2 regions of the Stenotrophomonas sp. IS26 genome follow, and region 2 is predicted to be linked to the other one. Evidence: predicted binding sites of a transcription regulator. Region 2 holds the regulator's gene; the other holds the start of a gene.
The links. Region 2 encodes FliA, which starts transcription of late flagellar genes. Its sites were predicted from a motif close to TAAAGTTTNNCNNNCNNNGGCCGATAA; they were not measured.
Positions count from the first base shown of each region.

Region 1: the regulator FliA is predicted to act here: its motif matches at 2,478-2,504, upstream of ACW6W5_RS01585 (methyl-accepting chemotaxis protein).

Region 1 covers NZ_JBSZJV010000001.1:379,436-383,630, forward strand. Annotated here, with positions in the region: gene ACW6W5_RS01565 (MFS transporter) at 1-578, shown strand, start outside; partial or broken gene ACW6W5_RS01570 (MFS transporter) at 578-1,780, shown strand; gene ACW6W5_RS01575 (hypothetical protein) at 1,871-2,074, opposite strand; gene ACW6W5_RS01580 (hypothetical protein) at 2,071-2,214, opposite strand; gene ACW6W5_RS01585 (methyl-accepting chemotaxis protein) at 2,533-4,195, shown strand, end outside.
Region 2 covers NZ_JBSZJV010000002.1:75,103-79,297, forward strand. Annotated here, with positions in the region: gene flhF (flagellar biosynthesis protein FlhF) at 1-1,046, shown strand, start outside; gene ACW6W5_RS02290 (MinD/ParA family ATP-binding protein) at 1,033-1,920, shown strand; gene ACW6W5_RS02295 (RNA polymerase sigma factor FliA) at 1,917-2,663, shown strand; gene cheY (chemotaxis response regulator CheY) at 2,680-3,072, shown strand; gene ACW6W5_RS02305 (protein phosphatase CheZ) at 3,072-3,686, shown strand; gene ACW6W5_RS02310 (chemotaxis protein CheA) at 3,692-4,195, shown strand, end outside.

The DNA.
Region 1 (4,195 bases), on a different contig from region 2:
TCCGTCTGCCGGGCGTGCGGTGGCTGGCCGTGCTGATGGTCGCGATGGGCGTGATCGTGGGCACCGTCGATATCGTCAGCGTCGCCTTCGCCGCGCACGTGGGGCAGCCCGCCGCCGCCAGCGTCGTGCTGTGTGCGTATGCCGCCGGCTCCTGCCTGTCCGGGGTGCTGTTCGGTGCGCTCAAGCTGCAGACGCCACTGCCCCGCCTGTTGCTGCTGGGCGGGATCGCGACCGCATTGACCACCTTGCCGCTGCTGCTGGTGGGAAGCATCGCCGCACTCGCCGTCACGGTCTTCGCGGCGGGTGTGTTCTTCGCCCCGACGATGATCGTGGCGATGTCGTTGATCGAGCAACAGGTCCCGCCGGGCCAGCTCACCGAGGGCATGACCTGGCTGCTGGCGGCGCTGAATGTGGGCGTGGCGCTGGGCGCGGCGATCGCCGGCTACGGGGTGGATGCACACGGGCCGCGCGCCGGGTACCTGGTTGCCTTGTGTGCGGGAGGAGCGGTGCTGCTGGCGGCGGCGTTCGCGCACGGCGTGTTGCGTTCGCGTGAGCCACGCAACCCGGGGATCTGCTGATGCAGGCGCAATCCACACCGCGCCACCCGTGGTGGGCGGTCACCGCAGTCAGTCTGGCCACCTTCTCGGTCGTCACCACGGAGATGCTGCCGGTCGGCCTGCTGACCCCGATCGCCGAAGCGCTGGACACCAGCACCGGCGCTGCGGGGCTGATGATCTCGCTGCCCGCACTGCTGGCAGCGCTGTTCGCACCGCTGGTGGTGATCAGCGCCGGCAGCGTGGATCGACGCTCGTTGCTGTGCGGGCTGCTGGGCCTGCTGGTAATCGCGAATCTGGGTGCGGCCTTCGCCCCCACGTTGGGCTGGATGCTGGCGGCCCGCGTGCTGGTCGGGCTGTGCATGGGCGGCATCTGGGCCATTGCCGGCGGGCTGGCGGTGCGGCTGGTGGCAACGCGATCGGTCGGCCTGGCCACATCGCTCATCTTTGGCGGCGTGGCGGCTGCTTCCGTGCTGGGCGTTCCGCTTGGCGCGCTGATCGGGGAGCTGCTGGGATGGCGTTGGGCGTTCGGCAGCATGGCGCTGCTGGGGGCCGCCGTCCTTGCCCTGCACTTGGCCGTGATGCCCGGGCTGCCGCCGTCCGGCACGACCAGCGTGCGCCAGTTCGCTCAGCAACTGGGCAACCGCGGGCTGCAGCTTGGGTTGCTGCTGACCTTCCTGCTGGTCGCCGGGCACTTCATCGCCTTTACCTTCGTTCGGCCGCTGCTGATGTCGGTCTCGGGATTCGACGCGCGCTGGGTGGGGCTGTTGTTGTTCGGCTACGGCGCCGCGGGCATGGCCGGCAACTTCCTTGCCGGCATCGCGGCAGCACGACGTACCAGGCTGACGGTGTCGCTGATCGCGGCGGGTCTGGTGCTGGCGCCCTCGCTGTTCCTGACCATCGGGGAGTCGCGCCTGGGCGGTGCCATGGCGCTGCTGGCGTGGGGGCTGGCCTACGGCGGGGTATCGGTGGGCTTGATGACGTGGATGATGTAGGCCGTGCCCAGGGCGATGGAAATCGCCTCCGCACTCTATGTCGGTGCTTTCAATGTCGGGATCGCATCCGGGGCGTGGGTGGGCGGCCAAGCACTGGATCGGCTCGGTCCGACCGCCAATCTCTGGCTCACCGGTGCCTTCGCGGTCGCAGCAGGGGTGGTATGCCTTGCTGGCCGCCGGATGGAATGGACGGAGCGGGAGCCCGACAGGCTCAAGCGGGCAAGGCGATAGTGCTGCTGTCATACAAGACCGGCGTTGCGCCAGTTTTCCCTCCCGTGGCTTGCTCAGCGCACGTCAACGCACTGTGCATGGTTCAGCGCGCTACAGCGTGCTGGAGTCCACCACGTGGCGACCGGCCTGGGTCAAATCGATGTCGCCGTCTTCCGCCTGGGCCGCGTAGCCGGCCTTGACGGCCCAGTTGGCGGCTTCATCGCTGACCGGACGCGTGGCGTTGATGTCGCGCAGGATCTGCCGCTGTTCGTCGGTCAGGTGCGTTGCCGCGCTCGTACCGGTTCCGCCGCTCATGGCGCGCGGGCCTCGACGCTGACCACGCCCTGGGCCAGCCGCGCCCGCTTGGCGCGCCGATGGTTCACCCACCACACCAGCCCCGGCAGGCCGTACAGCAGTGCACCGGCGAGCAGAAAGATCTTGAAGGCGGCATTCATGGCGGTCTCTCTCCGTGCGGTATGGCGTCATGCATCGTGGTCGACCGGATGTGCGGTAACGCACCCCGGGTCCTGCAGCGGCCCCCGGCCGCGATCCCAGTCCTAGTTCAGCGCAGTCGCCGTGAAGGTGCTGTCCCGTCCTTCACTGTCGCACGTTCACGCGCCATGTGAGCACGGGGGCCCTGATCGTCATCCCTTCGTCGTCTGGCGCCGGTACAACGGGATCCATTGGCGAAGCTCTGGCCGCTCGCTGAGATCGGCCCTCAAGTTCAGCGTGATCCCGCCGATACCGATGCGTCCTTCCGCCTGGAGTACGTGATGTCGGTCGTCCCCCGCCGCCTGTCCTTGTTCGTCGCCCGTCTGGGCGATCGGTTCGGCTTCCGTCTCGCTCAGCCGCCCCGGCTGGCCGCGCTCGGTCGCCTCAGCGTGGCACAGAAACTCAGGGCCAGCCTGCTGATCTGCGGCCTGGGCCTGTTGGCGGTCGCCGTGGTCTACGGCTGGACGGGCCATGATACCGAGCGTGCAGCCCAAACCTTCGGCGCGCACCAGCAGGAGGCCGCACTGGCGGCCGCGCTGGCGACCGAGATCGCCGATGCGCGGCGCCTGCAGACCCGCTATGCCAGCACGTTCGATGGCAGCGATCGCGAGGCGTTGCAGGCCGCGCAGCAGCGCCTGCAGGCGACCCTGGCCGAGCTGCAGCGCGATCCCCACGACGCCGGTAGCGCCGGGGCACTACGCGAGCTGGCCGCCCGCGCGGGTGATTTCGCCGAGGGCATCACCGCATTGAATGCCCGGGTGGATGAGATGGGGCGTGGCGATGCCGGCCTGCGTGCGCAGCTGGAGGCGGCGGCTGCCACGCTGGAGGCCAGTGTCGAGGCCGGCGCGCGCCCGGTGTTGATCGCCCAGCTGCAGAAGATGCGGCGCGAGGAAAGCCTGCTGCTGCTCACCGGTGACGCGGCGCACACCGATCGTGCCAGCGAACAGAAGTTGCCGTTCGATCTGTCCCTGGCAGAGGCGCGCCTGGATGCAGAGACGCAGGAAGCACTGCGAACGCAGATGGAGGCATATCAAGGGGCGCTGCTGGCCTACACGGCCGCCCGCATCGGGCTGGATGTGGAAGCGCAGTCACTGGCCGAGAGCGCCGCGCAGATCGGCCCCGGGCTGCAGGCGCTGCAACAGGCGCAGGCGCAGGCATTGGCGGCGGCGCGCGAGCGACAGGCCGCGCGGGCCAGCACCATGGGCATCGTGTTCGCGCTGACCCTGCTGCTGGTGGCGGCCGTGCTGATCGCCACGCTGCTGCTGGTGCTGCGGGCGGTCCGCCAGCCGATCACCGATACGCTCCGCTTCGCCGAGGACATTGCCGAAGATCGACTGGACACCGTCCTGCCGCTCCATAACCCGCACGATGAAATCGGCCAGCTCGCCGCGCGCCTGCGCCACATGCAGCAACGGCTGCGCGAGCGGATCGAGGCCGAGCGCGCGGTGGCACGCGACAACACCCGCGCCCGCCAGGCATTGGACAGTGCGCAGACCGGCGTGATGGTGCTCGACGGTGAAGGGCGGATCGGCTTCCTCAACCACGCGCTGCTCACCGAACTGCAGCTCACGCACGCGGACTGGAGCGGCCAACCCGCGGCCGCCCTGCATCCGGCCTTCGCCAGTCTGTTGCCGATGCTGCAGCGCGGCCAGCGTGCCAGCCGGGAGATCGAGCACGCCGGCATCCGCTATCAGCTGGTGATCACCCCGATCGTGGAGCACGACCAGCTGCTGGGCGCGGCGGTGGAGTGGCGCAGCCGCGCGCTGGAAACCACTGTGGAGAACGAGGTGGCCGCGCTGGTCGATGCGGCCGCGCGGGGCGAACTGCATGGACGGATCGCGGTCGAGGACAAACAGGGCTTCGTAAAGACGCTCGCGCTCAGCATCAACCACCTGCTCGATACCTTCCAGAGCAACCTGTCCGGAGTGCAGGGGCTGCTCTCGG
Region 2 (4,195 bases):
CGCTCGCGCCCTTGCCGATCGTCGCTGCTGCCCTGCCGCCGGCCCTCCCGCTGCCGATCGCCGAAACCGTCATCGCCGCCGCCAATGAACCGGCACCGGTCGTGGCCAGCGTGCCGGAGCTGACGGTCATCCAGCGCGATGACGAAGAAATCCGCCAGCTGCGCCATGAAGTGGCCGGCATGCGCCATGTCATCGAGCGCGAGATGCACCGCTTCACCGATGAGCGCCTGCGCGGCTCGCCGGTGCGCGCCGTCGCGCTGGACCTGATGGACGAATACGGCTTCGACGCCGGCATCAGCCGCGACGTGGCCATGCAGATTCCGCTGGATACCGAAGCCCACCGTGGTCGCGGCCTGATGCTCGGCCTGCTCTCCAAGAAGCTGCCGATCGCCCCGGTCGATCCGCTGGAAGCCGGCGGCGTGATCGCCCTGGTCGGCCCCACCGGCGCCGGCAAGACCACCACCATCGCCAAGCTGGCCTCGCGTTTCGCCGAGGCGCATGCCGCCCGCGATGTCGCCCTGGTCACCACCGATACCGGCCGCATCGGCGCCCGCGAGCAGCTGTACGGCTTCGGCCGCCAGCTCGGCATCGCCGTCCACGAGGCCAGCAGCGGCAGCGATCTGAACCAGCTGCTGGAACGCCTGAAGGACTACAAGCTGGTCCTGATCGACACCGCCGGCCTGGGCCCGCGCGACCGCGCCCTGGCGGCCCAGCTGCAGTGGCTGCGTGCCGCCGAGCAGATCCGCACCCTGCTGGTGCTGCCGGCCAACACCAGCTTCGGCGACATGGACGAGGTGGTCCGCCGCTTCAGCGCCGCCAACCCGCAGGGCGTGGTGCTGAGCAAGCTGGACGAAACCGGCCGCTTCGGTACCGCCCTGTCGGTGGCCGTGGATCACCGCCTGCCGATCACCTGGGTCACCGATGGCCAGGACGTTCCTGAAGACCTGCACCGTGCCAGTGCGGCCAATCTTGTACTTCGCCTTGAAGATTTGCGCCGCGCGGCCGATATGCCCTGCAACCCGGAGTTGAACCATGCCGTCGCGTGAGTACGCCAAGCTGACCAAGACCTTCCCGTTGTCGGCTACCCGAAGCCAGCCGCTGGGCCCGGTCCGCACCATCGCCGTCACCGGCGGCAAGGGCGGCGTGGGCAAAACGAACGTTTCGGCCAATCTGGCCGTGGCGCTGGCGGACATGGGCAAGCGCACGCTGCTGCTGGATGCCGACCTCGGCCTGGCCAACATCGACGTGATCCTCGGCCTGCAGCCGAAGGTGACCCTGGCCGACCTCGTCGCCGGGCGCTGCACGCTTGAAGAAGTGATCATGGAAGGCCCCGGCGGCGTGCTGGTGGTCCCGGCCGCCTCCGGTCGCCGCCACATGGCCGAGCTGCAGCCGGCCGAGCACGTCGGCCTGGTCAACGTGTTCTCCGAGCTCGAGCGCGAGCTGGACATCATGATCGTGGATACCGCCGCCGGCATCACCGATGGCGTGCTGACCTTCTGCCAGGCCGCACAGGACACCGTGGTGGTGGTCTGCGATGAGCCGGCCTCGATCACCGACGCCTACGCGCTGATCAAGGTCCTCTCGCGCGAGCGCGGCGTGGACCGGATCCAGGTGGTGGCCAACATGGTGCGCGACCCGAACGAAGGCCGCGTGCTGTACGAAAAGCTGAGCCGCGTCTGCGAGAAGTTCCTCGCCGATGTCTCGCTGAACTACCTGGGCTGCGTGCCGCAGGATGACTGGCTGCGCCTGTCGGTGCAGCGCCAGCAGCCGGTGGTGAAGGCCTACCCGTCCAGCCCGGCCGCCCTGGCGCTGACCGAGATCGCGCGCCGCACCGCCCGCTGGCAGGCCCCGACCGAGCCGCGTGGGGGGGTCGAATTCTTCCTGGAACGCATCCTCAAGCAACGCGGGGTGACGGTATGAAGGGCGCAGCACAATACAAAGAAGTCCAGCGGACCGCGGCCAACGAGTGCATTGCCCAGCACTCGGATCTGGTCCGCCGCATCGCCCACCATCTGGCGGCACGTCTGCCAGCCAGCGTGGAGGTCGACGACCTGATCCAGGCCGGCATGATGGGCCTGATCGAGGCCTCGCGCAGCTACGACGCCGACCAGGGCGCCTCGTTCGAAACCTACGCCTCGATCCGCATCCGCGGTTCGATGATCGATGAAATCCGCCGTGGCGACTGGGTGCCGCGCTCGGTGCACCGCCGCGCCCGCGATGCCGCCGCGACCATCCGTCGCCTCGAGCAGAGCACCGGCCGTGCCGCCAGCGCCACCGAAGTGGCCGCCGCGATGGACATGCCGCTGCCGGATTACCTGCGCCTGATGGAAGACGCCTCGCGGGGCCAGGTGCTGAGCCTGGAATCGCGGATCGAGGACCAGGGCGAACTGGACACCGTCGCCCAGGGCGGCCCGACCCCGCAGCAGGTGCTGGAACGCGGCGAGTTCGGGCGTGAGCTGGGCAACGCGATCGGCCTGCTGCCCGAGCGCGAACAGCTGGTGCTGTCGCTGTACTACGAGCAGGAACTGAACCTGAAAGAGATCGGCGCCGTGTTGGGTGTCAGCGAATCGCGCGTGTGCCAGATCCATGGCCAGGCCGTGCTGCGCCTGCGGGGCCGGCTGAAGATCTTCGAGGCGGCAGACGCCGGCCTCGAGAACCATTGAAATCGAGGAAAGTGCTTTGAACAAGAACATGCGTATCCTGATCGTCGACGACTTCTCGACCATGCGTCGTATCGTCAAGAACCTGCTGGGCGATCTGGGCTTCACCAATACGGCCGAAGCCGAGGACGGGCATGCCGCGCTGGCGCTGTTGCAGAGCCAGCCGTTCGATTTCGTGGTCACCGACTGGAACATGCCGGTCATGACCGGCATCGACCTGCTCAAGGCCGTGCGTGCCGACGCCAAGCTCAAGACGCTGCCGGTGCTGATGGTGACCGCGGAAGCCAAGCGCGAGCAGATCATTGAAGCGGCGCAGGCCGGCGTGAACGGGTACATCATCAAGCCGTTCACCGCCCAGACCCTGGAAGAAAAGCTCGGCAAGATCTTCGAACGCCTGGCGGCGAGCGCCTGATGGAAACCCTGAGCGACAAATCCGCGCTGGTGCAGCGCCTGCAGGATGCCCTGGCCGCGCTGGAAAGCGGTGACGAAGCCGGTTGGCGCCGGGAAATCGACGCCCTCGCCGCGCTGCGCACGCAGCCGATGATGGCCGGCCTGAACCGCCTGGCCCGCGAGCTCGGCCAGGCCTTGGGCGAACTGCCCAGCCTGCCCAGCGAAGCCGGCGAGCTGGATGACGCCTGCGCGCGCCTGGACCACGTGGTGGCGATGACCGAACAGGCCACCCACCGCACGCTGGACCTGGCCGAAGAATGTCGCTCGCTCACCGAACAGCTGCGCGCCAACGGGTTGACGCCCGACCAGGGCCAGCAACTGGACCGGATCCGCCACAACCTCACCGAAATCGCGCTGACCCAGAGCTACCAGGACCTGACCGGGCAGATCATCCGCCGCGTGGTCGGGATCGTGCGTCGCGTGCATGAGGGCTTCGGTGCGCTCGGCCTGCCCCCGCAGGAAGACGAGAACAAGCGCGACAACAACGGCCTGGCCGGCCCGGCCCTGAAGGGCCTGGATCGCCATGCGGTGTCACAGAACGACGCCGACGACCTGCTCTCGGACCTGGGACTGTAACGATCATGAGTGCTGTGCCAGACGATATCGCTGCCGACTTCATCCTCGAGGCCCAGGAAATCCTGGATCGCCTCGGCGAACAGCTGGTGTCGCTGGAGCAGGCGCCCCAGGATGCCGACCAGCTCAACGCCGTGTTCCGTGGCTTCCACACGCTCAAGGGCGGTGCCGGCTTCCTCGGCATCCAGGCGATGGTCGAGCTGTGCCACGCCGCCGAGGAAACCCTCGGCATGGCCCGCTCCGGCCAGGCCACGCTGCAGGCCCACCACTTCGATGCGGCCCAGCAATCGCTGGATTACCTGCAGTCGATGCTGGATTCGGTCTCGGCCGGGACCGAGCCGGGCTACGCCCCGCCGGAGCTGATCGCCCAGTTCGACGTCAGCGGGCCGGCCACGCCGGCGCCGGCGGCCGCCACCACGGCCAGCGGCGGCGAGATGATCACCGATGATGAGTTCGAGGCGCTGCTCGACCAGTTGCATGGCGGTGCCGCACCGACCGCCATCGCGGCCCCG